2 regions of the Veillonella sp. S13054-11 genome follow, and region 1 is predicted to be linked to the other one. Evidence: riboswitches for the same ligand, from Rfam matches in the RefSeq annotation. Region 1 holds a riboswitch; the other holds the start of a gene.
The links. A riboswitch is a leader RNA that binds a small molecule or an ion and turns the genes downstream of it on or off. The one in region 1 is predicted to bind thiamine pyrophosphate.
Positions count from the first base shown of each region.

Region 1 (16,154 bases):
AACAGTCCCCACAATAGCAGCACAGTCAATACCCGCCTTATGAAAGGCCTGAACAAGCGCCTCACCTTCGCTAGCAGGAACAGAGAATAATAACCCGCCAGAGGTTTGAGGATCAAATACAATATCCGTCCATACAGGATCCAAGGCCTCATCAACTTGCACTTCAGTTATAGCCTTGCGATTACCATAAGATGCAGCCGGAATTAACCCCATTTGAGCCGCCTCGATGACATCATCAAAAAGAGGGATATCGTAAACTTTAATATGAATCGTCACATTAGAAGCACTCGCCATTTCTACGGAGTGTCCCATGAGGCTAAAGCCTGTAACATCTGTACAAGCATGAACTGTAAAGTTATGTGCCACCTCAGCCGCTGCACGATTTAAAGTACTCATACTAGTGACGGCCTGTTCCGTGCCTACAGGGAATAAATCTGCTTTCAACGCATTATTCATAATACCTGTACCAATGCGTTTTGTTAGCACCAACACGTCCCCTACTTGAGCACCTTTATTTTTCCAAATCTGATGGGGATTTACTTGACCAGTCACAGACATCCCAAAGATAGGTTCCTTATTTTCAATGCTGTGTCCACCTACGATGGCTGCACCAGCCTCGGCTACAATCGAACCAGCCCCATTTAACACATCCGTCAAAACACCTTGCTCGACGAGAGGAACCGGAAAGCCTACGATATTCATCGCTGTTAAAGGAGTTCCACCCATAGCATATACATCGCTTAATGCATTGGCAGCTGCAATTTTACCAAATAAACCAGGATCATTAACCATAGGTGTAAAAAAATCTAAGGTTTGTACCAATGCAAAGGTATCCGAGATTTGATATACTCCAGCATCATCAGCACCAGTCATATCTGCGAGAACATGCTCGTTAGTAACGGGTGTTACAGCTTTTAGCACACGGTTTAATATATGAGGCCCAATCTTACACGCGCAGCCTCCACTTGTCACATAATCAGTAAGTCGTACCATAATTTCTCCTTACTCATTTTCCGGCAATCGAGAGATGATTTTCTTAACAGCCTTTTCAAATTTAGGGCGCGGCATCAAGAGTTGATGACCACAGCCATTACATACGATGAGAAAGTCTATGCCGATTCGCTTAACTTCCCACTCGTCACTGCCACAAGGATGTGATTTTTTCATCTTCACTACATCGCCTACGTAATATCTAACAAATGCCATGGCGCCTCCTTTAACTTCTGTCAATATTTATATATTTATTATACATAAAATAGTTGGTTCTATAAATATATACTGATTCTATAGTTCAATCGTCTATTATATAACCATAAAATGTTCGCCCTAAATATATAATGTACAGATTTGATATGTCTGCTGTTCTTATAATTAAAACCATAACACAAGAAAAATAGTATTATATAATCACCAAAAGATCACAAAAATGTTTAGCTTAATCATTATATTTTATAGGGAAATATTAGTGCATCTAAAGAAATTAACATTAATAACTAAACAATAATGATTTTTCATTTAGTTATCATTCTCAATATCAAAATAGAGATTTTTTATAAATCCCATACTATTCAATCTTTATAAATCCGCATTTTTACTACATTGATAATATTTATCATTTAGAAAATTTTCGAAATAAATTTTACAAAAAGACTTGCATTTCTCATTTAGTATGTTACAATATAGTCAACAATGATTATTCGTTAAGTATACGGATAACACATTGTATATAAAACTGTTAAGACGGCAAGTGCCGAAATACACAAATAAGTAAGTACTATTTTAAGAGTTAGGCAAGTGTCTATTTGATCTAAGAATAAGTTTTCTTACTAAGGCGAAGTCGCCCTCGAAATTGATAGAATAAGTATTCTATTCCATTGCATTCACAACCAAGTGGTTATGAATATATACGTTAAGTAACAATTTTGAAAATTATCGTAAGTACAAAGGAGTATTAAAATGGCAGAATTAAAAGGTTCTAACACTGAAAAAAATCTTCAAGCAGCATTTGCTGGCGAATCCCAAGCATTCCAAAAATATACATTCTACGCTAGTGCAGCTCGTAAAGCTGGCATGAACGAAATCGCTGACTATTTCGAAGAAACAGCTCACAACGAATCTGCACATGCTAAATTGTGGTTCAAAGCTCTTCATGGTGGCGATATTTCCGCTGATATCGAAGCTAACCTTCGCGATGCAGCAGCTGGTGAAAACTACGAACATACTACAATGTACAAAGAATTCGCTGACGAAGCTGAAAAAGAAGGCTTTGCTAAAATCGCTTTCCAAATGCGCGAAGTTGGTAAAATTGAAGCTCGTCATGAAGCTCGTTACCTTGCATTAGCAGCTCAAGTATCCGGTAACAAAGTATTCCACAATGACGAACCAGTAGCTTGGATCTGTGCTAACTGCGGTTACGTACACGTTGGTGAAGAAGCTCCAAAAGTTTGCCCTGTATGTGCACACCCACAAGCTTTCTTCCACCGTTTCGTTGAATCCATCTAATCTGTAAGTACGACACTAACTAGATTAACAACCTGTAAGTACAGATTTTAATAAAACTATACCTGTAAGTACAATCTAAACTTACAGTAAGTACTGACAACTTCCTTAACAAAAAGACGATGACATTTGTCATCGTCTTTTTTTGCATTCTTTTGCTAGATTTTTATTTTATCTACTAAATTTTTAAATTCTTCTGCTGCTTCATATGGATTATCTGCATGAGCAATAGCAGATATTACGGCTACTCCACTGGCACCTGCTTGCAAAACAGGCTTTGCGTTATCTAAGGTAATACCCCCAATACCAACGCACGGTAATGTTAGACCTTCTGCTCGTAACTCAGTAATACGATCTGGTCCGCATGGCTCTTGAGCATCAGGTTTGCTACTTGTGGCATACATAGGGCCTACACCGACACAATCTGCATACACTACATCAGTCTTATGAAGTTCCTCCACAGAGTGAATGGATATACCAACGACCTTATTCCCTACAAGATTGCGAACGTCTTCTAAACGCATATCTTCTTGTCCTACGTGAACACCATCAGCATTAACTGCCACCGCTAAGTCTACATCGTCATTAATAATGTAAAGTACATTATACATGGCACAGATTTCTTTTAACTGCTGGGCTAATTCTAGTTTCTGTTGCCCTTCTAATGTTCCTGTGCCCTTCTCTCTAAACTGAAAGCATGTCACGCCACCCCGACAAGCAGCTTCAACAGTGTCCAGTAAATGTCTTTCATTAAATCCTACATCCTGTGTGCCACTAATAAAATATACCTTTAATTGTTCGGGTACAACTACGGAGCGTATTCTGTTTCCAGATAAAAGCATCGCATCATCGAATTCATATAAGGCATCCATAAATGCCACACTAAAGCTGCCAGGTTTTACACCGCTCACCTTAACCGCACTTTCACCAGCAAGTCCATAGTAAGCCAGTGCATACGCAAGAAACTCACCGATAGACATGTTATGCATGAATGGATAATAGGAACTAAAGAATGCAGCTAAGACAGCCCCTAATAGACAGCCGGTCCCTGTTACCGCTGTCATGATTGGATGACCATGAGGAACTGCAAATACACGAGTTCCATCAGAAACGTAGTCCTCTTCGCCCGTTGCGACAACAGGACAATTAATTTGGCGTGCAAGACAATACGTTATAATTGCGCTATCCTCAACTTGTGCCCCATCTACGCCCTTACCAGAGAGAGAACTGTCAATCTTATGATTTGTATTAAGAGCATCATAGATGGCTTTAATTTCACTTTGGTTTCCTCGTAGCAACGAAATAGCATCGGTTTTAATCAAGTCTAAAACAACAGATAATCGATAAGCCCCAGCGTGACAGCCCACAGGGTCTAGCACAATAGGTACCTCATGAGCCTTCGCTAATTTAACAGCCTCTTTGTAATAGGTAACCTTATCTGGTGTAACGGTCCCAATGTTAATGAGTAGAGCCGCAGCATGAACGATAAGGTCTTTTAAGTCTTCGCTGCACTCACTCATTACGGGTGATGTACCGATGGCTAGCAAACCGTTAGCCGTAAAGGGCCGCACCACATCATTGGTAATACAAATAACAAGAGGATTTTTTTTGCGTAGAGTCTCTAATATATTCAGTTCGGACCAATTTGAACCATTTATATTTGGATTGTTGTAGGTCATATAACTATCTCCTCTAGTCATTTTTCAAAAGTTCATCCATCGTTTGAGGGCCATTTACCAATAACCCATAAGCCATATGATTAACAGGCCCACAGCCATGACCAAGGGCGGGGTTATGTTTAATAGCTAGAGCGATATAGTCCTTTGCAATACCAATAGCATCCATTACATCACGTCCTTTAGCGAGTTCTGCCGTAATAACTGCTGAGAAGGTGCAGCCCGTACCGTGAGTATGAACAGTATCATATTTAGAACTTGTCCACGTACGCACATCTCCATCTTTGGTGAAAGCATAATCCGTTGCATCATCTCCAATATGGCCGCCTTTTATAATAACCACTCGAGGTCCTAATTCATGTAAAATACGCTTAGCTGCCGTTGTGATGTCACTTTCACAAGTAATAGACATATCCGCTAACACCTCTGCCTCGCTACGATTAGGTGTAATGACTGTGGCGACCGGAATGAGTTTAGATTTTAAGAAATCGACGGCCTCATCCGATACAAGTCGATCGCCGCTAGTGGCAATCATAACTGGATCCATCACATAAGGAATGTTCTTACTCACATACGGATAGATGAGATCCATCATCTCCGGCAAAGCAATCATACCCGTCTTAACGGCTTGAGGAAGAATATCTGAATATACATCGTGTAACTGTTTTTCTATGCTTTCTAGCGATAGGTGTTCTACGTGGTGAACCCCTGTTGTATTTTGGGCTACTACGGAGGTAACCACTGCCATACCATATACATGGCGGCTTTGGAATGATTTTAGATCGGCCATAATGCCAGCGCCACCACTAGGGTCAGTACCGGCAATTGTCAATGCAGTATGTAGTTTCATTATGCCTCCTTGTGTAACAAATTACGACGAGATAAGATTTGTAATACCACGAAGCCAATACAAGCACCTGCAACAGAGCTCATGGAGAAGGATGTAATCAAAGTCAACAACGCCAACGGTTTACCTAGTAGGAAGTTAGCAATTGGATAACTTACAAGAGCACCAATAAGCCCTGTACCTATGATTTCGCCAAGAGCTGCCGCCCAGATGGCATTGTATTTCTTATATAGATACGCAGATAACCAAGCGCCAATCATACTGCCTGGAAAGGCTAAGGGAGAACCTAGCGCTAGTACATTACGTAAGCAAGAGGTACTAAAGGCGGCACCTACAGAGAATCTCGCCCCAACTATAACGGCTAAGATCACATTTATCATATGTTGAAATGGAAAAATTCGGGCCGGGCCAATGGGAATCGACGTAGTTGATAAGACGACACCTAAGGCTACACATATACTAGCAATAATCAGTTTTTTCATAATACCTCCAACTAAATAAAAAATGAGACCACCTCAAATGGAATGGTCTCGTAATAATTTAGTATTATGTTTCACTCCACTTCCCTACGCCAGTATTATCTGGATCAGGTCTAGGGTTTTGAATGGTCAATCTCAGCAAAAGCACCCCTAGTGGCAATATATATTTATACTCTAGTTATAACATCATTATACAATCTATGCAACAAAAGAATTGACGGTTCCCGCACCACCTCGTATAATGAAACCATAATGGGGTGCTCACAAGAGTGGGCTGAGAGTAAGCTAATGCTTTAACCCATAACCTGATTTGGATAATGCCAACGTAGGGAACATAGAGGATTAATAGCCGAGTTCCTGTGAGCTCGGCTTTTTCTATGACTTCCTGGCAAGGAGGACGTATGAAAGATACACACATCACACAACCACAGTTCGCCATGATATGGTTTGGTGCCGCCCTATCTATAGCGGAGATCATGACCGGTACCTATCTAGCACCCTTAGGCCTCACTCAAGGACTATATGCCATCATCTTAGGCCATATCATCGGCGGTATTCTGCTCTTTGGAGCAGGACTCATCGGTGGCCGTTTGCGGCAAGGCAGTATGAACACGACAGCCTTTAGCTTTGGTCCCTTAGGGGCAAAGGGCTTTGCCTTTTTAAATATGATCCAACTAATCGGTTGGACTAGTATCATGATTTACGATGCTATGCTTGCCTTACAAGAGCTGGCGCCCCTATCTCCTATGATTTGGACTATTGCTATTGGGGCGCTCGTCATTTTATGGCTCTTCATCGGTCTCCACAATACAGGCTATATTCAAGCTATCGTATCTGTTTTATTACTAGGCCTCACACTCTACATGGGAGTTCACATGATTTCTCAATGGCCTAGTGACAGTAGCTTCATGACTAATGGCAATATGAGCTTTATAGCAGCCCTTGAGCTATCAATCGCTATGCCACTGTCTTGGCTACCTCTCATCAGTGATTATACTCGTGAAAGCAAAAGCCCTTTCTCCGCATCACTAACAAGTGCTGCCATCTACACCGTAACGAGTGTCGCCATGTACACCTTGGGCCTTAGCGCAGCTATCTTTGGCGGTGGCGACTCCATTATTACCATCATGATGAACGCGGGCCTCGGTCTTGCAGGACTCATCGTCATCATCTTCTCAACAGTAACTACGACCTTTATGGACGCTTACTCAGCAGGTGTATCTAGTACGACCATCTATAATGGAGCATCTAGTAAAGGCATAGCGGTTATTGTAACCATTGTCGGCACCATTGCAGCCATCCTATATCCAATGGACGATATTACAGACTTTCTATACCTTATCGGCTCTGTATTTGCGCCAATGATTGCCATCTTATTGGCAGACTATTTTGTCAACCGCCAGCAAGTACAAACGCTATCGGCTTATCTAATTCGTGGGCTGATTTGGGCTGTATCTGTAGGTTTATACCATTATATGTTGCATAGTGAAAGCTCTATAGGTGCAACATTACCAGCCTTTGCAATAGCATTTATCGTAACAACCATCGTGGGATTCATAAGCAAAACTGCTAACGCCTTACTATGAGCCCATCTTCACAAGTCCAGTGCCGATCTCCAACCATTTCGGCTTCGCTTTCATCATGGGTAACCCATATACATGGCACATCCCATTCGCGAATAATAGAAACAAGATCCTCTCGAACATGCTTACGTAAATTCCAGTCTAGTGCAGATAATGGTTCATCAAGAAGCAAGATGGTTGGTTTAGAGTAAAGAGCACGCCCCAATGCAACGCGTTGCTGCTCACCACCAGACAAGCTACCTGCTTTCGTTTTACGATATTTCTCAAGGCCTAAGCGTTTTAATAAGCTGTCACACATCTCTGACGTGCCTCGTTTACTATAGGTAATATTATGTTCCACCGATAAATGTGGAAATACGATATTACCTTGTGGCATATAGCCAACTTGACGTTCTTGAGCAGGTACCCAGATTTTTTTGTCGCGATCAACCCATATAGTTTCATTATATTGAATGCTACCTGTAGTCGGTTTCACAAGCCCTGCAATGCACTTAATGAAAGTACTTTTACCACTGCCGGATTGGCCTGTTAATACTGTGATACCAGAAGGAAGTACACCATCGGCTTTCACAGTCACAGAAGGTCTCGCTACAGTAAAGGAAAATGTAATCATCGGACCTCCTAATTATTATCAATATGGCGGAACAAGGACCCCTTTGTGATGAGGTGAATCCCACTCAACAATGCCAATGTGAGCACACAAATATAAATAACTAATTCAAAGGCATCCATGTACTGCCCTGCCTCTACATAGGAGTAAATAGCTAATGGCATGGTACGTGTTACCTTTGGAATATTACCGGCAATCAAGATTGTGGCACCGAACTCGCCCATAGCTCGACAAAATGCTAAAATACTGCCCGTCAAAATGCCTTTCCAAGCGAGTGGTACAGAAATAGTAAAAAAGATACGTAACTCTGAAGCACCCAATGTGCGCGCTACGTCCTCCATATTATGATCGACAGATTGTAATGTAGAACGCACCGTCTGATAAAATAATGGAAACGCAATAACTGAAGATGCTACCACCGCACCAGATGCGGCAAACACAACGCTCATACCATGCGTCTCAAGCCATGCACCAAAGGCATAGCCTGGCGTAAACACCATGAGAAGAGCAAAGCCAACAACAACTGGTGGCAATACAAGCGGCAAGGTAATAAGTGCATCAATAATAGCCATGCCACTCCATTTACAGCGATTCATCCAATAACATGCGGCTAAACCACTTACAATCACTATGATAAGAGCTATACTTGCTACCCATAGTGATAGCCATAATGGGCTCATGTCACGCCCCCTTTCTATACACAACAACTTTAAAATATTTGCGGTATCCATTAATTCTAAAATATTTTTCAATAAGATTTATGTCCTAAATCATATGCTAGATTATTAATCAGTCCTCACTCATCACTACAAATGAGTAAAAAGGAGCATACAGTTAAAAATAATTTTATTAGTAATACCGATAATATCTCTATTGTATCATAAGAAAACGCTAGCCCTGAAAGCTAGCGTTTTACTCTTATTTAGAAGTAGAGAAACCGTATTTTTCTAACACTTTTTGGCCTTCTGGGCTCATTACGTATTGGTAGAAGTCTTTTGCCAACGCGTTGTCATATTTTTTGATAATACCGATTGGATAGATAACTGGATCATGGGAGTCAGCCGGTGTTACAGCAGAGATTTCAACTGCATCGCCCGCTGCAATAGCATCAGTTTTGTAGATGAAACCAACATCACCAGCACCTTGGCTAATGGAAGCAGTTACAGCTTTAACGTCTTTCGCATACACTACATTAGGTTCTACTTGTTCCCAAACACCTAATTTTGTTAATACTTGTTTACCATAGTTACCAGCTGGTACAGTTTCAGGATTACCTAAAACGATACGTTTAACAGAAGCAATTTGATTTAATTCAACTTTAGGTTGACCTTTTGGAACTACAAGAACGAGTTCATTAGTTACAAATGGTTTTACGTCAGTTACTAAGTCTTTCTCTTGTAACATTTTCATGTTTTTTTCGTCAGCAGAAATGAACAAACTAGCTGGCGCACCTTGTTCGATTTGTTGACGTAATGTACCAGAGCCAGCAAAGTTAATAGCAATTTGATCATCTGCTAAGTTATGGCTTTTTTTGTATGCATCTGCCAATTCGGTAAGAGCACCTTTGAGGCTTGCTGCCGCTTGTACCGTAATCTTTTCAGATGTACTTGGTTTAGCCGACTCAGCTTGTTTACTTGCATCATTACCACAACCGACTAAAAAGGCAAGCATGAAAACGCTCATTAACACTAATAAAATTCGTTTCATAATTCCTCCTGTGTATCTCTTATGCCCCATGCTACAACGCTATGATTACTCACCTCAGAGATACATAATCTAACACTAAACTAAAATATACAATATATTCATATTATACTATAAATCGATGGTTAAAGTCGTATATCTAAAATCACATATTGTATAGATATTTCTGATGATTATGATAAGTAATCATAATCAATATTTTTTTAAACCCCAAATAATATATACTATGGTATGATAATATTATAAAGAATAAGCACATTTCGTAACGCTTGTTCACCTATAACTTATATACAGCAACTGTATATTTACTATACAGTTATACGATATAGTTAAACTATGCCTTTATATTAATGAGAAACTCTAGGTGAGATGATGAATCTATTCGAATTAGTAGGCCATATCTTTATGAACTCTATGGTACCTATCCTAGTACTTATAGGGGTAGGATTTGTATTAGATAGAAAATTTAAACTCGATCTATATACACTAAGTAAACTAAACTTTTATATACTGTTGCCTACCTTTATATTTCGAGCGATGTATGAAGCTAAACTTAACTCAGGTACCTTGGAAATTGTATTCTGTGCACTGTGTGTGCTCATTCTAAACTCAATCCTTGCAGATGTGATAGGAAAGATGCAAGGTTATGATGTAGCTAAGATTGCAACCTTAAAAAACTGCGTTATGTTTAATAATGTTGGAAACATGGGTGTCGCACTTGCCATATTTGTATTCACCAACATTCCATACGTCATCGATGGAGCTACCCCCTATGCTAATTTAGGGTTAGTAAGTGTTGTATCCATCATGATCATCCAAACTATTAGCAGTAATACCTATGGATTCTACCAAGCTGGAGCTGGACGACTAACCCCTCGGGATGCACTAAAAGTCGTATTTCACATGCCCATGGTATATGCCATTCCACTGGCACTACTTTGCCACCTACTCCCTTTCGATTTACACGGTCTCTTCTTCTTTGCACCACTCAATATATTTGCTAATGCCTTCGTTGGCGTCGCTATGATTGCCTTAGGTGTGCAAATTAACAGAACACCACTAAACTTCTTTAAGATGGATGTCATGCTTGCTACCACATTACGACTCATTGTGAGCCCACTCATAGCAGCTGGTATTACCATACTATTCATTATGTTCTACGGCCCTATGCATCCAATAGCGGCACAAACTATCATCATAACCTACAGCGTACCTACCGCTATCAATATGTCTCTTATTGCTATTGAAATGAAGAATAATCCAGAATATGCAACACAAATCGTAATGGGGACTACCATTTTATCCGCTATAACTATGCCACTGTTTATTACTATAGCCTATTACCTATTCCCATTATATTAAAATAAAAAATCACTCATAGCCATATGGCTATGAGTGATTTTTTATACCTTAGCATTTAGCCTTGTTAAACAAGTTACACAAGCTGTAACAATTATAGCACCGATAATTTCATTCAAAGCTAAATTATGATTAAGAATAACTACATCTAAACCTAAAGTAACTATTGGTCCCATTGCACTAATAACTGCTGCAAGAGATGCATTAATTTTTTTAAGACCAAAAGACATCAAGTATGAAGGAATGATAGAACAAAAAATGGCCAAAAATACTAAATAAATCATAGTATGAGTTTGAAGCGTTAAAAAAGTAGTAAAATTTTTGCTATCAATTATAAAGCCAAAAAGTAAAAGTACTGTAGTTATACACATATAAGTACTAGTAAAAATAGTAGGACTAATATTCGAAACAGCCCTCTTACTATAAATAATAAACAACGCCCAAAAGATGGCAGAAAGTAAAACTAGTGAAATACCTATTAAAGTATCTATAAGGTGGTTATCAACGGTAGGATTAAACATAATTGCTAAGCCTAGCACAGTAGATACAATTAGAACTACTTTTGAAAATGTAATGCGTGATAAATCTGAAGATAACAGAAAAACGTAAATTGGAAATGTAAATAGAACAGCACGTTCTAATGAGGCAGATATATATAATAATCCTATAAAGTCAGCTATAGATGAAGATAAATAAAGAATAGCTCCAAAAAATGAGTATTTAAAAACCTTACTTTTATTCACGCTATTCCAATCAAAACGAATCATTGGTATAAGAAAAAAAGGTAATGATAAAACAGCCCTACACGCAAGAACATTCACGGGGCTCAGTGAATCTAAATAAATTAATTTTGCCCATATAGATTTTGTTGATAAGAATACAGTAGCTAAAAATACCACTAATATTCCTATATTTTTCATTAACAGATTCACTTTATATACTTCTCCATAATCAGATACAACTCAGATTAAATATAAAAACACATTTCCTCCTAAATAGGACGAAATGTGTTCATGATACTAAAATGTAATTATTGATGAGCTACGTGTTCCATCCCCATGCGAACTAAACATTCAACATGATCATCGTTTAGAGAATAGTATGCTGTTTTCCCATCTTTACGATATGTAACAAGGCGTGCTTGACGCAATACACGCAATTGATGAGAAATAGCAGATTGTCCCATCTCCATGGTTTCTGCAATGTGATTAACACACATTTCATTTTCTAGTAATAGCTCTACTATTTTAAGGCGTGTAGGATCACCCAAGATTTTAAACAGTTCTGCTAGCTTCAGCAATGATTCTTGTTTGTCGGTCATATAATCCCCCTTTTTCAATCCTATCCATTCTTTTTTGTAGCTCTTCTGTGTCACTAATCGATACGTCTTAACGTATAACGCCAATATGTATGGCATACATATAAATATTATATCATTTTTAACATAAAAAAGAGACTTTGAGAAACCAAAGTCTCTTTTTTTATCATATCTATATAAGATATAAATTATTTAATGATTAATACAGGGCAAGTGGAGTGGCTAGTTACATAGCTACTTACGCTACCCATGAATAAGCCTTTCAAAGGGCCAAGACCACGGCTACCCATTACGATGAGATCAGCATTGTATTTTTTTGCCACTGCAAGTAGTGCAGGACCAGGGGAGCCAACTTCGAAAACACTTTTAACTTTTACGCCTGCAGGAATTTCTTTCACTACATCATTAAGAATTTCCTTACCAGTTTCTTCCATATCCTCAGCAATTTGCTCAGATACGTATCCACCAGAAATTGGTGTTTGATCAAAATTGGAAATAGCAGACACAATATTTGCAACGTGAACAACAATCAATTCAGCTTGGTTGCGATCCGCTACAGCGAGAGCATGTTCCAACGCACGTTTAGCATTTTCAGAACCATCAGTAGGTACGACAATAGTTTTGTAGGTAACCATAATAACCCCTCCTATTCCTAATCCCTCAAAGGGGATATGATCAAATATCGTTTAGCCTATACTAATATATTCTAGACCATCAAGGAAAACTCCTCTTTTTTCTGAGGATTTATTACATTATAGCACAAATCGTACAGAATTATACAAATAAAAGAATATTATGCGTATATTAAAGAACTTGAGACGATTGGTTTGTATTGAGTGTAGTCGTCAATTTAAAGCCATCTAATATATCTATAAGTTCCTGAGTAGCAAGATTACTACCGGATGGACCAATCATTCGAGCTACTGCCACATTACCTTCATTGCCAAGAATAATCGTTGCGCCAAAGGATACTGGTTCCGCTACAGATGTATCAGACGTATTTGGATTTTTCATATGGCCCGCCAAATAGAACATCACATTACCGTCAATGATATGCGTTTCATAACGAGTAATCGTGGCCTTGTTCACATCAACCAATTGTTTAAGATAATAATCACCAAGCATCTGCTTAGCCATCATAGTTGGCATGCCGGAGCTAACAGCTTGTACTGGAATTGTAAAGGACTCAATGTCGAGGCGTACATTATGTTTAGTGAAAGCAATCTTCCCCTTTTCATTAAGACGGGTAAAGCCTTTCGGATAGGTAAATTTGATGCCTTCTGCAACACTGATATCGCTTGTGCCGGTTAATATTTTTTTTACCCCTTTAATAGCATTAGAACCGCGCTTATTGATCAATTCAAAGGATGGGATTGTATGCTCCATCAAACCTAGCTCCATAAACTCTGCACGAACAGGAGCATAGGTGCTAGACAAATTGTACCGATGAGTTGGATCTTTTTCCATGATAAATTCTGCTTCAAATACAGACTGAACCGGCTCTGTAGATGTCATGTCCGCATAAGATTTTGGTGTACTCTTATCCCAGCGTGCGGAAACTGCACCTTTCTTAGTAAAGAACCCACCAACAATATCGTTATGCTCAAAGTTATTGCTATGTTGGCGCCAAATATTCAAATACTCCTCATTAGACATGCCCTTAATAGGTACACCATACCAAGTTGTATTCCATTCTTTTTGAGATACTCCTTCTTGCGGTGTATTATTGCGCTTAGTAAAAGATACTGTATAGGAATCCTCTTGCGTAGGGCCCGCTAAATTAAAGGAATACCCTTGAATATGTTCGCTTTCACTACGCACATCCATATCTAGCATAACACCATCAGCTACACGCCAAGGAATCGAGAACATATAACCATTTTTGTAATCCTTCACCACCGTGTTCATCTTAGTAGCATAGGATTTGTATTGTTCTGGCAAAATAGATGCGGAATCCTTCTGAGATTCCACAATAGATAAAGGTGTATCAGGTGTCTTCTGTAAACCTTCCGCCATAATAGAAGTCGTTCCCAAAGCCATGACAGCTAAGGTTGCCGCAAATAAACGTAACTTCATAGAACCTCCTATAACATATTATCCAAGAACGCTTTCGTTCTTTCGTTCTGCGGATGATTAAAAATTTGTTCTGGTGTTCCTTCTTCTTGGATAACACCATCAGCCATAAAGATAACACGATCCGATACTTCTCGAGCAAAGTTCATTTCATGAGTTACGATAATCATCGTCATGTGATCGTCCGCCAATTGTTTAATCGTCTTAAGAACCTCACCAGTAAGCTCTGGATCGAGAGCAGATGTAGGTTCATCAAAGAGCATAATTTCAGGATTCATCGCTAGCGCACGAGCAATAGCTACACGCTGTTGCTGACCACCAGACAAGCGAGATGGATACATATTACGTTTTTCCCATAACCCTACTTTATTGAGTAGTTGCTCCGCAATCGGTGAGATTTCATCATCTTTCATACCTTTTACCATACGTGGAGCAATCATAATATTATCTAATACCGTCATATGCGGGAACAAGTTGAAAGATTGAAATACCATCCCCATACGAAGCAATAATTCATGCTGAGTTTGAGGAGAAGCATATTTTACAACCCCATTTTCAGTACTAGCAAGAACCGTACCATCAACGGTAATAGAGCCTCCATCAATCGTTTCTAACTGGCCCAAGCAGCGTAAAAATGTGGATTTACCTGAACCAGAAGGTCCAATAATAGAAACGATTTCTCCTCTATTCATTTTAAGCGACACATCGCGCAATACTGATTGATTATTAAAGCGTTTTTCAATACGCTCCATATTTACAAATGTCATAAGTACCTCTTACGTCGTCATATTAAGTATATAACCAGCACCTCAAGTAAAGATATCTCATCTACAAAATCGCATCTATAGCATCAAATAAAAGTATCTCACCTATAAAACTAGCTACATCATTACATACGACAAACTATCATAGAATTAGATTAATCTTCGTATACAGCAAATCTTCGTTCTAAGTAGTTGAAGATATTCGTTAAAATAAAGGTAAAGATCAAGTAGAATAATGCTGCCACGAGGAATGCAGAAATATCAAAGTCACGTTGTACGATAGATTTTGTAATACGCAAGATATCATTCATCGCTAATACATATACAAGAGATGTATCTTTCAATAAGTTAATCGTCTCATTCGCAAGAGGAGGCAATACACGTTTAAACATTTGTGGCAAGATGATTTTACGCATAGTTTGTGCATAGGTAAAACCAAGCACCTTCGCCCCTTCGTACTGACCTCGAGAGATAGATTGAATGCCCCCACGGAAAATCTCACATAAATAAGCTGCGTAATTTAATACGAAGGTAAGAACTGCTGCCGTGGCATCATCCATTTGAATAGCACCGTCTGTGATGATTGGTAATGCATAATAGACGAATAAGATTTGTAGCATCAACGGTGTGCCCCGCATTAAATATACGAACGCATCGACAAGCTTATCTACTAAAGGCAATTTAGATAGGCGTAACATAGCCATTAAAATGCCACCAGGAATAGATAAAATCCATACAATACAGAATAGCGATACGGTTACCTTTAAACCATCAGCGATGGTTGGGATAATCTGCAATAAATAATCTAACATGAAAGACTCCTTCAAAACACGACTAGAGAAGGGCCATCTGGCCGCTTCTCTAGTGTACATTTCGTTCTTTAATTATCAGTTGTACCTACTGACCATAGTACTATTAGTATATCACGAATTGTACTATTTAGCATCGCTCTTATCTAAGTCTGCGCCTGAGCCTAACCATTTCTCAGCAATTTTATCAGCAGTACCGTCTTTTTTCATTTCAGCTAAGATACCATTAATTTTGTCACGCAAAGCAGTATCATCTTTGCGGAAGCCAACAGCGAAATTATCAACGCCGTAGTCAGTACCTTCTACGATTTTATATTTACCAGGTTCTTTTGTCATAAGATAACGAGCGATTACACCATCAGCAATAACCGCATCAACACGACCAATACCAAGATCCATGAAGGCACTTACAAAATCCGCATAGGATTTTGTC
Region 1 covers NZ_PPCY01000004.1:286,421-302,574, reverse strand. Annotated here, with positions in the region: gene selD (selenide, water dikinase SelD) at 1-993, opposite strand, end outside; gene VPHSUH08_RS05255 (DUF951 domain-containing protein) at 1,003-1,206, opposite strand; gene rbr (rubrerythrin) at 1,957-2,502, shown strand; gene thiM (hydroxyethylthiazole kinase) at 2,658-4,178, opposite strand; gene thiD (bifunctional hydroxymethylpyrimidine kinase/phosphomethylpyrimidine kinase) at 4,192-5,025, opposite strand; gene thiW (energy coupling factor transporter S component ThiW) at 5,025-5,504, opposite strand; TPP riboswitch at 5,569-5,663, opposite strand; TPP riboswitch at 5,745-5,850, shown strand; gene cytX (putative hydroxymethylpyrimidine transporter CytX) at 5,903-7,087, shown strand; gene VPHSUH08_RS05225 (ATP-binding cassette domain-containing protein) at 7,071-7,697, opposite strand; gene modB (molybdate ABC transporter permease subunit) at 7,706-8,374, opposite strand; gene modA (molybdate ABC transporter substrate-binding protein) at 8,613-9,401, opposite strand; gene VPHSUH08_RS05210 (AEC family transporter) at 9,771-10,760, shown strand; gene VPHSUH08_RS05205 (DMT family transporter) at 10,802-11,677, opposite strand; gene VPHSUH08_RS05200 (metalloregulator ArsR/SmtB family transcription factor) at 11,788-12,078, opposite strand; gene VPHSUH08_RS05195 (universal stress protein) at 12,264-12,710, opposite strand; gene VPHSUH08_RS05190 (hypothetical protein) at 12,880-14,151, opposite strand; gene VPHSUH08_RS05185 (amino acid ABC transporter ATP-binding protein) at 14,160-14,915, opposite strand; gene VPHSUH08_RS05180 (amino acid ABC transporter permease) at 15,068-15,724, opposite strand; gene VPHSUH08_RS05175 (amino acid ABC transporter substrate-binding protein) at 15,848-16,154, opposite strand, start outside.

Region 2 (16,154 bases), on a different contig from region 1:
CAGAGGATACTTTCAAAATCTTACAAGGCATTCGTCCATTGTACGAAGCGCATCATAATATTGAATTGCCAGATGCGGTGTTGAAAGCAGCTGTAGATTATTCCGTACAATATATTCCACAACGTAGCTTGCCTGATAAAGCTATCGACTTAATCGATGTAACAGCAGCTCACTTGGCATCTCAACATCCTGTAACAGATATTAAAACATTGGAAGCCGATATTGCAGATGCTAAAGCAAAACAAGAGGAATATGCTCAAAAAGAAGACTATGAATCTGCGATTAATGAAAAAATGCGTATTCAAAAGTTACAAGCAGAGCTTGATAACCATACAGAAAATCAAAAGGTAGTGGCTAAGGTTAACGATGTAGCAGAAGCCGTTGAAAGAATGACAGGTATCCCTGTATCTCAAATGGGAGCATCCGATATCGAACGCTTGAAAGACATGAAATCTCGTTTAGAAGCTCATGTAATTGGTCAAGATAAAGCAGTAGAAGCTGTATCTAAAGCAATTCGTCGTAACCGTGCAGGCTTTGACGAAGGTAACCGTCCAATCGGTAGCTTCTTATTCGTAGGTCCTACTGGCGTAGGTAAAACAGAATTAGCTAAACAATTAGCTTTAGATATGTTTGGTAACAAAGATGCAATCATTCGCTTGGATATGTCCGAATATAGTGATCGCACAGCCGTATCTAAATTAATCGGCGCTACAGCTGGTTATGTTGGTTATGAAGATAACTCTAATACATTGACTGAACGCGTACGTCGTAATCCTTATTCCATCGTATTATTCGATGAAATCGAAAAAGCAGACCCTCAAGTTATTACATTACTTTTACAAGTATTGGACGATGGTCGCTTAACAGATGGTCAAGGTAACACAGTAAACTTTAAAAATACTGTTATCATCGCTACATCCAATGCAGGTTTCGGTTATGGTAATGACAGTGATGATGAAAATAAAGTAGATGTAATGGAACGCATCGCGCCATTCTTCCGTCCAGAGTTCTTGAACCGTTTCAACGCAGTTATCGAGTTCAATCAATTAAGCAAAGAAGATTTGAAAAAAATCGTAGATTTAATGCTCGATCAAGTTAATAAGACTTTGGCTAAGAAAGACATTACTCTTGATGTAACTGATGCAGCTAAAGAATTGTTGATGGAACAAGGGTATGATAAAACTATGGGCGCTCGTCCGTTACGCCGTGTTGTGGAATCTGAAATCCGAGATAATGTAACAGATTTCTACTTGGATAATATCGATGTAAAACACTTGCTTGCTGATGTTAAGGATGGACACATTGCAATCTCTGAAAAAGCAGATTTCGATGATAGTAAAGACCAAGATAAGGCTGAGAAATAAACAATAGACGTATAAGTGTCGGAATAATCATTTGACAAATCTGAATAAAGTAGTAATATTAATAGCATAATTATATAGTGAGTATGCAAGGGAGCCTATTATATAGGCTGAGAAAGGGCTGCGAGCACCTGACCTTTATACCTGATCGGGATCATGCCCGCGTAGGAAGCACGCTAATACTTAATACGGGTATCGATCATTTTGTTCGATACCCGTTTTTGCATACCTAACTATATATGTCTTTTATATAGGAGGATGTAAAAATGTTTATGACACAATTGGAATCGGCTGTGGCTGGTGTAGTTACGAAGGAAATGAAAGTTGTCGCGGAAAAAGAATGTATGGATGAAGACGTATTACGTTCACTAGTGGCAGCAGGAAAGGTTGTTATTCCTTGTAACAAGCAACATACTAGCATTTCGCCAGAGGGGATTGGTAAGCGTCTTAGAACGAAAGTTAATGTTAATTTAGGTACATCGAAAGACGTTACTGATTATGATAGTGAAATTGAAAAGGTTAATCGAGCCATTCGACTTGGAGCAGAGTCGATCATGGACCTTTCAACTCATGGTGATACTCGTATTTTTAGACGTAAATTAATCGAGACATCGCCAGTAATGATTGGTACGGTGCCTATCTATGATAGTGTTATTCATCATCAAAAAGATTTGGGTGAATTAACGGCTCAAGACTTCTTGGACACTATCCGATTACACGCTCAAGATGGTGTAGATTTTATTACTATCCACAGTGGTATTACGAGAAAAACAATAGATCAAATCAAGAATCATAAACGGTTGCTTAATATTGTTAGTCGCGGAGGCAGTTTGGTATTTGCGTGGATGAGCATGACAGGTCATGAAAATCCATTCTACGAATACTTTGATGAAATCTTAAAGATTTGCAAAGAATATGATGTTACGTTGTCTTTAGGTGATGCTTGTCGTCCAGGTTGCTTGGCGGATGCAACTGATGTGTGCCAAATTGAAGAGCTTGTAAGGCTTGGTGAATTGGCAAAACGAGCGAAACAATATGGTGTACAAGCTATGATTGAAGGACCTGGGCATGTACCTTTACATCAAATACAAATGAATATGGAAGTTCAAGAATCTTTATGTGATGGAGCGCCATTCTATGTATTGGGACCGCTCGTCACAGATATTGCTCCAGGCTATGACCATATTACGGCTGCTATTGGTGGCGCTGTAGCGGGTATGCATGGTGCGTCCTTCTTATGCTACGTTACACCAGCGGAACATTTAGCCTTACCAAATGCAGATGATGTAAAAGACGGAATTATGGCTTTCAAAATAGCGGCGCATGCTGCAGATATTGCTCGTGGTATTCCTAATGCAAGAGATATAGATGACACTATGGCTAAGGCACGTCAAGTTCTCGATTGGGAGTCACAATATGCTTGTGCCCTTGATTCGGAACGGGCTCGTTCTATTCGTGAAAGTAGAGCACCGGAGGAAGATCATGGTGAAACCTGTTCGATGTGTGGCAAGTTTTGTGCTGTACGCAGTATGAATAAAGCTTTACAAGAAGAATATATTGATATTTTATAAGCTTTTTCATATGGGAGGTCACTATGGATTTAATTGTTAATGGAGAGCCAAAGCAGGTTTCAAACGAGCAACTTCATTTGGTTCTTAATGAATTAGGGTATGCCGGTAAACACTTTGTAGTTGAGCTTAATGGCGAGATTCTTAGTAAGGAAACGTATACAACCACTAAATTAACGGCTGCTGATAGATTAGAAATCGTTAGCTTTGTAGGAGGTGGTTGATATGTTGGATTCATTTACTGTAGGTAATACAACATTTTCTAGTCGCTTGTTAGTGGGGACAGGGAAATATGCATCCTATAATTTGATGCATGATGCATTAGTAGCATCACAATCAGATATTGTGACAGTTGCTCTTAGGCGAGTAGGTACAACACAAAGCGAGGAGGATATAATAAACTATATCCCCGATAGAATGCATTTATTACCGAATACATCGGGTGCTAGAAATGCAGACGAGGCTATACGCATTGCACGTATGGCAAAAGCATTAGGCTGTGGTAATTTGATTAAGATTGAAGTCATTCAAGACCAGATGTATTTGATGCCCGATAATTTAGAGACTATTAAAGCCACCGAGGTGTTGGCAAAGGAAGGGTTTATAGTCTTTCCTTATATGAGTCCTAATTTGATGGATGCAAAGCGACTAGTAGATGCTGGTGCTAATTGTGTTATGCCTCTCGCTTCGCCTATTGGTAGTAATCGTGGACTTGAAGCAAAAGGATTGATAGAGATTTTAATCAACTCTATTGATGTGCCTATTATTGTTGATGCAGGGATAGGACGTCCTTCTGATGCAACAATAGCTATGGAAATGGGGGCTAGTGCTGTTCTTGTTAATACGGCTATTGCTACGAGTTCGGACCCAGTAGGCATGGCACAGGCTTTTTATCATGCTGTAGAGGCTGGTCGCAAGGCATATCTTGCAAAATGTGCACCTAAGAAGTCTGTAGGTAATGCATCTTCACCGTTAACTGGTTTCTTGCGAAAGTAGGGTGATGATATGTCATTTTTAGATGTACTTTCAAGAGTTTCCGACGAAGATATAGCTGACATATTAGGCGCAGTAACTGATGATGAAATACTTTCAACACTCTCTAAACCTAAGTTAGCTATTGATGATGCACTTATTCTATTATCACCTCAAGCCCTGCTGTATTTAGAAGATATGGCCCAGATGGCTCATGAACGGACGGTACAGCAATTTGGTTATACCATACAGCTGTTCACGCCTATGTACATTTCAAACTATTGCGACAATGGTTGTGTGTATTGTGGATATAGTCATCATGGTGGAATTGCCCGTGAAAAGCTAAGTTTAGCTGATATCGAGCTTGAGTCGAAAGCAATCGCTGAAACGGGATTAGAGCAAGTTTTAGTGTTAACCGGTGAATCTAAATCTTGTAGTCCACCGTCGTATATACAGGCTGCCGTAGAAAAATTGGTTTCTATTTTTAGTAGCGTTAGTGTAGAGGTGTATTCGCTTACGCTGGCGGAATATAGAGGATTAGTTGCAGTTGGAGCGGATGGAATGACGATGTTCCAAGAGACATATAATCCTACGTTGTATGCGCAATTACATCCATTTGGACCTAAGAGTGATTTTGCAAAGCGGATTGATACGCCTGAGTTGGCTTGCCAGGCTGGATTTAGAGTGGTCAATATTGGTGCTTTAATGGGCCTTGATGAATGGCGTCGAGAGGCATACAAGACGATGTTACATCTTAATTACCTTATGCAACATTATCCAGATGTAGAATTATCTGTTTCCGTTCCAAGAATTCGACCTTGTGCAGTAGGTTATTCACCAAAACATCCTGTAGATGATACGGCATTGGTTCAATATATTTTGGCTTTGCGTCTTTTGTTTCCCCGTGTGGGAATTACGCTTTCCTCTCGTGAAAGCAAGTATATGCGTGACAATCTGGTGAGACTGGGGATTACAAAAGTTTCAGCTGGCGTAACAACCTCTGTAGGGGGACATACAAAACAAGATGATTCTAGTCAATTTACAATTAGTGACAATCGCAGCGTAAGTGAAATGGCTGCAATGCTCGAAAATAATGGGTATCAACCCATTTATAAAGATTGGCAGGCACTATGAGGAGATATATGTATGGCTCATATGAATAACGAATTTGAAACGGCTATATCCCACTTCTATAGCCCTGAGGAGTTTCGTAAATTGCAGAATTCAGTAGTAGGCGTTTTAGGTGCTGGCGGATTGGGATCCAATTGTGCTGTTAATCTTGTCCGTAGTGGTATTCGAAATCTAATTATTGCAGATTATGACATTGTAGAGCTAAGTAATTTAAATCGGCAATACTATTTTTCGCGTCATGTGGGGCAGTATAAGGTAGAGGCTTTACAAGATGTGTTAACTGCTATTAATTCAAATGTTATCGTTAAGATTTATAAGGATAAATTGACAACCGAGAATATACCTGAAATCTATAAAAAAGCCGATATTTTGATAGAAGCCTTTGATGCGGTGGAAGCTAAATCTATGTTTTTAGAAACTACAATCTCACTAGATGTACCTAAAATCATGGTATCCGGATTGGCTGGAATAGGTAATTCTGATACGTTACGAACTAAAAAGCTAGGTCAAAATTTATATATTGTTGGTGACGAGCATTCCAGTGTAGAAGATGCGTATCCTTATGCACCTCGTGTAGCTATTGCTGCTGCAAAACAGGCGGATCTAGCGTTATCACTTTTACTAGAGAACACCATGTTTAATGAGGTGAAATAAGTGAATAGAAAAGACAAACTAACAGCGGTAATGAATGCTTGCCCTATATATGGAATTACGGGTGGTACTCGAGATGTAGTTCCGCTTGTAAAAGATATGCTAAGCGCAGGGATACGAATTATACAATATCGTGAAAAGGGAAAAACGCCTATTCTGCGATATCAGGAGGCTATGATTTTGAGACGATTGACCTCTAATTATCATGCTCTATTAATTATTGATGATTATGTTGATCTTGCGCTGGCTGTACATGCTGATGGTGTTCATATTGGGCAAGCTGATTTGCCGCCCAATACGGTAAGACGAATTGTAGGGCCTAATATGTTGATTGGCTGGTCAACCCATAGTATATCTGACCTAAAAGCGGCAAACAGATACATAGGTGTTATTGATTATATTGGGGTAGGGCCTATTTTTTCTACACAAACAAAACCCAATGCTAATCCTGTAGGCATTTCTTATATATATTGGGCAAAGCAGTTTAGTAAGGCTCCCATTGTTGCTATTGGGGGAATTAAAACTACAAATGCTGATACCGTTTGGCAAGCGCATCCCGATTTTATTTGTGCCGTTTCTGAAATAACAGAGTCGGACAATATACAAAATACGGTTTATGAGCTTATGACTGGATATAGTAGAGTGAGATAAAAAATTGAGTTTACATAAAAACCACAAGATTAAAATCTTGTGGTTTTTGTATTTATAAAATAATTTTGTAGATTTGATAAATATCCTTGCTAAGATATAGGTTTATTTAGTATAATCGTATCATTAAATTCAATATTCTATAGAATTTATATAATAGATGAAGATGGAGAGGTAATAGTATATGTCTCATTATGTAGATTTAAATAGTGATTTAGGAGAAAGTTTTGGTAATTATACATTAGGTATGGATAGTGAAGTATTAAATCACGTAACAAGTGCTAATATTGCCTGTGGTTGGCACGCTGGAGATCCTCTTATTATGGATGCGACTGTCCGAATATGTAAGGAAAAGGGTGTAGCCGTAGGGGCACATCCTGGTTATCCAGATTTGATGGGATTTGGTCGTCGTGCGATGGCAGTAAATCCTGCGGAGGCAAAAGCCTATATGATATACCAATTAGGTGCACTACAAGCTTTTTGTGATAGTCATGACCTTACTTTACAGCATATGAAGTTACACGGTGCCTTTTACAATACAGCTTGTGTTACGCCTGTAATAGCTGATGCAATTTTAGATGGTTTACAATCGGTAAATCCTAATATCGCGGCCATGGTATTGAGTGGTAGCTATATTGCTCAAGAGGCACAGCGACGAGGTATTCCTGTTATACAGGAAGTGTTTGCCGATCGTGGCTATACAGAGGAGGGAACATTGGTCCCTCGTACAGAAGTAGGTGCTTTCATCAAAGACCCACAAGAGGCTTTAGACCGAGTACTGATGATGGTTACAAAGGGTAAGGTCGTTACTAATACGGGGAAGACCATTGATATTGTGGCAGATTCCATATGTGTTCATGGAGATAATCCTGAAGCGATAGCTTTCACAAAGTATATTCGGGAAGGGCTATCAAAAGCTGGTATAACGGTGGCGAATTTTCAACACCGATAACACTATTAAGAACATTAAAATAAATGCTTAATTAATACTAACAGAAAATACGAATATAAGTATTAAAAGCAAGTATGAGCTTTAAGCAATAAGTATGACATAGATTAATTATTATTTTGGAGGTTCCTATGAAACCAATTACAGGTAAAGCGAGTTTCTCTGTCCTATTAGGGGCAGCTTTCTTAATGGCCACGTCATCTATTGGGCCTGGCTTTATGTTGCAAACAGCAGCGTTTACAAATGAGTTGAAAGCAGACTTTGCATTTGCTATCGTTATATCCGTTATTTTCTCTATTATTGCACAGCTTAATGTGTGGACAATTATTGGTGTATCCCAAATGCGCGGTCAAGATATTGCGAATAAGGTATTACCAGGCCTTGGGTATATAGTGGCATTTTTAATTTCCCTTGGTGGATTAGCCTTTAATATCGGTAATATTGGTGGTGCTTCTATGGGCCTCAATATTATATTTGGTATCGACACAACAACAGCAGCGGCTATTAGTGGTATTTTGGGCATCTTACTATTTACATCTAAGAAGATGGGTGGTGTTCTAGATAATACGGCTAAAGTACTCGGTACGGTTATGCTCGTCCTCATTGCTTATGTAGCATTTTCAACGAATCCCCCGGTAGGGACAGCAGTGACTCATGCGATAGTACCTACGAATTATCCGTGGCTTGCTACGATAACTCTTATTGGAGGGACCGTAGGTGGCTATATAACATTCTCTGGTGGTCATCGCCTTATTGATGCTGGTATTACAGGTCAAGAACATTTAAAGGATGTACGTCGTGCAGCAATTATGGGCATGTCTGTTGATGCGCTAGTTCGTATATTATTATTCTTAGCTGTTCTTGGTGTGGTATCTATGGGATTTGTACTAGATACTAAGGATCCAGCTGGTTCTGCTTTTCTTTTAGGAGCTGGTGAAATCGGGCATAAATTATTCGGTATAGTGTTCTTCTGTGCCGCATTGACCTCTGTAGTAGGGGCTGCCTACACATCAGTATCCTTCTTAAAAACATTGTTTAAGGTGGTAGAACGAAATGAAAAATTGACTATTATGGCATTTATCTTTATTTCCACATGTATCCTGATTTTTATTGGTAAACCAGCATCTCTATTGATTTTAGCCGGTTCTGTAAATGGTTTGATCTTGCCTGTTACGTTGGCAGTTATGCTTGTCGCAACTCATAAGTCTGAAATCGTAGGAACATATAAACACAATAAACTTTTATATTATACAGGGTGGATTGTAGTGCTCGTAACATCTTACATTGGTGTTACATCTTTAAAGGGCATTGCTAAGTTACTAGGTTAATTAATTATCTGTGAAAGCACCATTACGTTCGTCTTGAATGTGATGGTCCTTTCTAGTTATAGCAGGAGGTACATATGAAACCTACAATTTCACCTGTAGGGGATTGCGCTATCTCTATTGATTTTGGTCAAGCAATCGATCCAAAGATTAATCGACAAATCCGACAAGTTATAGAGCAGATTAAACTCTTACAGCTAGATGGAATTATTGAACTAGTTCCTACATACTGTGCATTGCTTGTTCAATATGATGCAATGGTATATACGTATTCCGACATTTGTAGAACTATTAATCCTATATTACAAGAATCTGTAACAGACAGCGCAAATGAACGTGTTACGATTGTTGAAATCCCGACCATATACGGTGGCGAGTATGGTCCAGATCTAGGCTTTGTAGCCTCTCACAATCATATAAGTGAAGCTGAGGTTGTATCCATTCATAGTGGTACTGACTATTTGGTTTATATGTTAGGTTTTATTCCTGGTTTTACTTACTTAGGTGGAATGAATCCTCGCATTGCAACTCCGCGGTTGTCTTCGCCAAGAACTTTGATTCCTGCCGGGTCTGTAGGTATTGCAGGAGAACAGACTGGCACATATCCATCAGATTCTCCAGGGGGATGGCAGATTATTGGGCGCACACCTGTGACTATGTATGATATGTCTAAAAAACAAGCTGCATTATTAAGAGCAGGGGACTACGTTCGTTATGTGCCCATCGATGATACTGAATTTTATCGCATAAAATCTTTAGGTTCAGCTTATGTTCCTGTTGTACATGAAGTAGAGGTAGGTGATTTGCGTGGCTTTAAATAGTTTTAAGAAAGCTTCAATCCACGTAGATGGACCAGGGATGTATACAACGATTCAAGATGCAGGACGAGTCGGCTATCAACAATATGGTATGCCTGTAGCGGGGCCTATGGATAGTGAAAGCTATCTATTGGGGCAGGCTTTAGTAGGAAACAAGGAGCCTTTAGGTGCTTTAGAATGCACCGTGCTACCGCCTACACTAACGGTTCAAGGTACATGTATTGTTGCTTTTACAGGGGCTGATATGCATCCCACTATTAATAATATAGTCGTGCCTCGATACATACCTTTTATATGTCATGAAGGAGATATTATTTCTGGTAGCTTTAGCCAATGTGGCGTGCGTATGTATATTGCTTTCTCAGGCGGTATTGATGTTCCTGCTATTAATGGTAGCGTATCGACTCATACAAAAGCTAAGATAGGTGGTCTTGAGGGGAGATCGTTACAAGCAGGTGATCAGTTTGGCATTAAAGCATTTACTAGAGACGAAGTGAATGTGTGCGACTTCTATGATGGTCATAACTTATTCAATATCGCCCTATATAACCGCGGCGGCCGTGAGTGTCACGAACCTTTGCGTGTAGTACTAGGGGAGCAAGCAAAGTATTTTACAGAGAAAGGAATCAAGACCTTTGGTAGTAAAATATATACATTGACTGTACAATGTGATCGTATGGGCTTTCGCTTGGATGGCCCTGTTATAGAGCATATAGATGGTGCGGATATTATCTCCGATGGCGCTGTATTTGGTTCTATCCAAGTTCCTTCTGATGGAAACCCTATAGTACTCATGGCAGATCGGCAAACAACAGGTGGCTATACAAAGATTGGTACTGTGATTACGGCAGATTTACCTAGGTTAAGCCAATTACCAGTGGGGGATGGAATTCATTTTGATATCATATCTGTCGAAGAAGCACAAGCGATATATCGTACATATATGAAACGCTTACATAAGCGCATACAATTAGCACACGAACAAAGTGTATATGCCTTTAATGTAACTTAATTGGTTTTCCCTATTTAATTATATAAACTAGCAATAAAGCTATCTTGTAGATTGTTATTTCTATGAGATAGCTTTTTGTTATGTAATGTAAGATGAATTGATGAGGTGGAGGGAAAATATAATCTTATAAAACAAGTTTAAAATAATGATTATGAATTTATATTCATTTTATCTCTTCTTTATGGTATAAAATAAGCCCGTATTTTATATAAATTTGTGATATGAATCACTATAAAACGCATTAATGCTGCATTTGTGCGCTATATAGAATTATGAATAAAAAATGAAAAAGCTTGATAGTGTATTAAAGGTTTTGATATACTTATAATATTGAAAATTTTGGAATTCTCGTATGACTTACCATATGATAAAACATCGAGGGAGCATTAATATTACTATAGTTTATAGGAGAAAGTATGAATAAGATTTTTAAAGTGGTTTGGAGCAAATCAAAAAACTGCTACGTAGTAGTATCTGAGTTCGCTAAGAATAATAGTGGCAAAAAGAAAATTGTTGTAGCAGCAATCTTGGCTGCATTAGCAATGACTAATGCTAGCATCTCTATGGCGGCAAATACTTTGCCTACAAATATGCATGCAACAGCAGTAGGCTTGGGGGCTGGTGCTTCTGTTACTGGTGATAAAGCTGTAGGTTTCGGTCAAAATGCAGCAGCTGCTGGTGGATATTCTATTGCAATAGGTTCTAATTCTAGTACCAGTGTTAACAGCCCACAAGGAATCGCTATTGGTGGTGGTAATACTGCTAATGAAGGTGCAAGAGTAATTGGGGAGCAAGCAATTGCCATTGGGGGAAATACAATAGCTCAAGGTAACTCTTCTATTGTTATTGGTGGCGATGATGTAGTTAAAGCCGATGGTGTAAATGTTATTTACACTACGAATAATGGTGAGAATAAAACTGGGGATTTGCGTAGTGCAGTTCAAAGCTTAACAGGATTTGATATGAGAAACCCACTATATACATCGGCAACGGCTGGTGAATCCGGTATCACATTAGGCATGAAAGGTCAGTCAGGCAATGTGGGCATTGCCATTGGTACAGGTGCAAATGCGAAGGATCGTTTATCAGGAACTTCTAGTGGGGCTTCTGGTCAAGCCAATAATGATGTAACAAATGCTATTGCTATTGGCACAGGGGCTAGGGCAAATCGTGATAATGCTATTGCCATCGGTGGTGGTTCTAACACTGATGTAGGCGGTACAAAACAATCTAGTTATACTTTGCCAAATAACGTTGTTGCTTCCTGGGCTGGTGGTGATAAAACATTGCCAGGTGACGTTGTATCTTTTGGTTCTAAAGGGTATGAACGTCAGTTGAAACATGTGGCTCCTGGTGAAGTAAGTGCTACTTCCACAGATGCAATTAATGGCTCTCAACTTAGCGCTATTGTAGACCAAATCGCTTATAAATATATATCTATAAAATCTTCTGATGCTGCTAATAAAGATAATACTGGTGCTACGGCAGCTAATTCTATTGCTATTGGCCCAAATGCCGCAACAGACGCATCTGCGAGTCGTTCTGTAGCTGTTGGTGATGGCGCCAGAGGTAAAGTAGTAGATGGTGTAGCTGTTGGCTCAAAATCTATAGCTGATATTGCTTCAGGCGTAGCGGGATATAATGTTAATGCTAGTCGTACAGATATATATGCTGGTTTAAGTGGTGCCGCCCTAACGTCTAAATTAGGTGGTGTTGCTGTTGGTACGATAAACCAAACACGTCAAATTAACTATGTTGCTGCAGGTACTGCTGATACAGACGCAGTAAACGTGGCGCAATTAAAGAGTGTTAATCTAGCTTTTACAGGTGATACTGGTACAGGCGATGTGAACCTTGCTAATAGTAAATTGGTTGTAAATGGTGATAATACATACATTAGCACTACAGCTAATGGTAAGAAAATTACAGTTTCTGGTAAAAAGCAAGACATTACTGTAGCAAATGGTAGCGCTACAGCCTCGGCTGGTATGGCGGATTCTGCTAATGTAGCTAATGCGATTAATCAAGCGATTGATCAAAACAAATATGGTTGGAATCTTTCTGCTAATGGTGAAGCTACACCAGTAGCGGTTGAAAAAGGTAATACAGTAGATTTTTCTGGTGGCGATAATGTTGCGGTTGCTAGAAATGATAAGAAAATCTCTATAGCTTTGAAAAAAGATCTTTCTAAATTAAACAGTGCTTCTTTCAATAATGCTGGCGGTAATGAAACTGTAAAAATTGATGGTGATAAAGGTATCAATGCTGGAAATTTGAAAGTTGCCAATGTAGCAGATGGTGTTGCTGATAAAGATGCTGTCAATGTATCCCAATTGAAAAAAGTTGATGATAAAGCTGAAGCTAACAAAACTGCAATAGATAAAAATATTGGTGAAATTGCTACAAATAAAGGGGATATTGCTTCTAATAAAGCTAATATTGCTCAAAATACTGTTGCTATCGCTCGTAAGATTTCTTTAGGTGGTAACTCTGGTTCGACTGATGAAAAATCGTTGAGCACAGGTGATGTGAAATTCAATGTGAAAGGTGAAAATGGTCTTACGACTGTTGCTAATGGCGACGATGTGACAGTTAAACTCGATGATACGACTAAAGGTAAAATTGAGAATGCAGCTGATCGAGATTTGAGCAATTTGACTCCTGATGGTAAACAACAAGTTAAGGACTTAGCAGCTTGGAATGTAGTCGCTAATAATGAGACGGCTGAAAAGGTTGAAGGTAATAACACTGTTAAGTTTATTGATGGTGATAACATTTCTATTACTCAAAATGGTAAGGACTTCACCATTTCTGCTAAGAAAGATGTAACCTTTGATACGGTAACAGCTACTCAAACGATTACAGCACCAAAGGTTAAAGCGACAACTGGGGTTGAAACTCCTCAAGTAACAGGCTTGACTAACACTGTATGGACTCCGGGCCAAACACAACCTGTATCTGGTCGTGCAGCCACAGAAGACCAATTGAAACATGTTGATGATCAAGTAGCAGGAAACAAAGCCAAGATTGCTGATAATACAGATAAGATTGGCAAAAATACTGATGCTATCGTAGATAATAAGCAAAAAATAGCTGACAATAAAACGGCAATTGATAAAAATGCAGTAGATATTGCTACTAACAAAGACAATATTGCTGCGAATAAAACAGATATTGCTACTAATAAGGATAATATTGCAGATAACAAGCAAAAGATAGCTGCCAATAAATCTGCAATTGATAAAAATACTGGCGATATTGCTACTAATAAAGATAATATTGCAGATAATAAGCAAAAAATAGCTGATAATAAAGATGCTATCACTAAAAATGCTAGTGAGATTGCAATAAACAAAGGGGATATTGCTTCTAATAAAGCTAATATCGCTCAAAATACTACTGCTATCGCTCGTAAGATTTCTTTAGGTGGTAACTCTGGTTCTACCGATGAAAAATCCTTGAGCACAGGTGATGTGAAATTCAATGTGAAAGGTGAAAACGGTCTTACTACGGTTGCTAATGGTGACGATGTGACTGTTAAACTCGATGACGCGACTAAAGGTAAAGTTGACAATGCAGCTGACCAAGACTTGAGCAATTTGACCCCTGATGGTAAGCAACAAGTTAAGGATTTATCCGCGTGGAACGTAGTAGCTAATGGTAATACTGCCGAAAGAGTTGAAGGTGGCAATACAGTTAAGTTTATCGATGGTGATAACATTTCTATTACTCAAAATGGTAAGGACTTCACCATTTCCACTAAGAAAGATGTAACTTTTGATACGGTAACAGCTACTCAAACGATTACAGCGCCAAAGGTTAAAGCGACAACTGGGGTTGAAACACCTCAAGTAACAGGTTTGACTAACACTGCATGGACTCTAGGCCAAACACAACCTGTATCTGGTCGTGCAGCTACAGAAGACCAATTGAAATACGTTGATGATCAAGTAGCAGAAAACAAAGCCAATATCGCTGATAATACAGATAAGATTGGCAAAAATTCTGATGCCATTGCAGATAACAAGCAAAAAATAGCTGACAATAAAGCTGCAATTGATAAAAATGCAGTAGATATTGCCACTAACAAAGACAATATTGCTGCGAACAAAACAGATATTGCTACTAATAAGGATAACATTGCAGATAACAAGCAAAAAATAGCTGATAATAAAACTGCAATTGATAAGAATACTGGTGACATTGCTACAAACAAAGCTGACATTTCAACTAACAAAGATAACATCGCAATCAATAAAGCTAACATTGACAAAAACACGACAGCTATTGGCCGTAAGATTTCTTTAGGTGGTAACTCTGGTTCGACTGATGAAAAATCGTTGAGCACAGGTGATGTGAAATTCAATGTGAAAGGTGAAAATGGTCTTACGACTGTTGCTAATGGCGACGATGTGACAGTTAAACTCGATGATACGACTAAAGGTAAAATCGAGAATGCAGCGGACCAAGACTTGAGCAATTTGACTCCTGACGGTAAGCAACAGATTAAGAACTTAGCAGCTTGGAATGTAGTCGCTAATAATGAAACGGCTGAAAAGGTTGAAGGTGGTAACACTGTTAAGTTTATTGATGGTGATAACATTTCCATTACTCAAAATGGTAAGGACTTCACCATTTCTACTAAGAAAGATGTAACCTTTGGTACGGTAACAGCTACTCAAACGATTACAGCGCCAAAGGTTAAAGCGACAACTGGGGTTGAAACTCCTCAAGTAACAGGTTTGACCAACACTGCATGGACTCCGGGACAAACACAACCTGTATCTGGTCGTGCAGCTACAGAAGACCAATTGAAACACGTTGATGATCAAGTAGCAGAAAATAAAGCCAATATCGCTGATAATACAGATAAGATTGGCAAAAATTCTGATGCCATTGCAGATAACAAGCAAAAAATAGCTGATAATAAAACTGCAATCACTAAAAATACTGACAATATTGCTACCAATAGACAAAATATTGCTGATAACAAAGCGGCTATCACTAAAAATGCTAGTGATATTGTAACTAATAAGGATAACATCGCAACCAATAAAGCTAACATCGACAAAAACACGACAGCTATCGGTCGTAAGATTTCTTTAGGTGGTAACTCTGGTTCGACTGATGAAAAATCTTTGAGCACAGGTGATGTGAAATTCAATGTGAAAGGTGAAAATGGTCTTACGACTGTTGCTAATGGCGACGATGTGACAGTTAAACTCGATGATGCAACTAAAGGTAAAGTTGACAATGCAGCTGATCGAGATTTGAGTAATTTGACCCCTGACGGTAAGCAACAAGTTAAGGACTTAGCAGCTTGGAATGTAGTCGCTAATAATGAGATGGCTGAAAAGGTTGAAGGTGGTAACACCGTTAAGTTTATCGATGGTGATAACATTTCCATTACTCAAAATGGTAAGGACTTCACCATTTCTACTAAGAAAGATGTAACTTTTGATACGGTAACAGCTACTCAAACGATTACAGCGCCAAAGGTTAAAGCGACAACTGGGGTTGAAACTCCTCAAGTAACAGGTTTGACTAACACTGCATGGACTCTAGGCCAAACACAACCTGTATCTGGTCGTGCAGCTACAGAAGACCAATTGAAATACGTTGATGATCAAGTATCAGAAAATAAAGCCAAGATTGCTGACAATACAGATAAGATTGGTAAAAATGCAGAGGCTATTGCGGATAACAAACAAAAAATAGC
Region 2 covers NZ_PPCY01000007.1:15,610-31,763, reverse strand. Annotated here, with positions in the region: gene VPHSUH08_RS07195 (ATP-dependent Clp protease ATP-binding subunit) at 1-1,364, shown strand, start outside; TPP riboswitch at 1,442-1,549, shown strand; gene thiC (phosphomethylpyrimidine synthase ThiC) at 1,628-2,932, shown strand; gene thiS (sulfur carrier protein ThiS) at 2,956-3,153, shown strand; gene VPHSUH08_RS07180 (thiazole synthase) at 3,155-3,925, shown strand; gene thiH (2-iminoacetate synthase ThiH) at 3,935-5,035, shown strand; gene thiF (sulfur carrier protein ThiS adenylyltransferase ThiF) at 5,048-5,686, shown strand; gene thiE (thiamine phosphate synthase) at 5,687-6,334, shown strand; gene VPHSUH08_RS07160 (LamB/YcsF family protein) at 6,516-7,283, shown strand; gene VPHSUH08_RS07155 (NRAMP family divalent metal transporter) at 7,412-8,608, shown strand; gene pxpB (5-oxoprolinase subunit PxpB) at 8,683-9,426, shown strand; gene VPHSUH08_RS07145 (biotin-dependent carboxyltransferase family protein) at 9,464-10,435, shown strand; gene VPHSUH08_RS07140 (ESPR-type extended signal peptide-containing protein) at 10,852-16,154, shown strand, end outside.
Region 2: it holds a riboswitch for thiamine pyrophosphate, as region 1 does, so the genes downstream of both, thiC (phosphomethylpyrimidine synthase ThiC) here and thiW (energy coupling factor transporter S component ThiW) in region 1, are expected to answer to the same signal.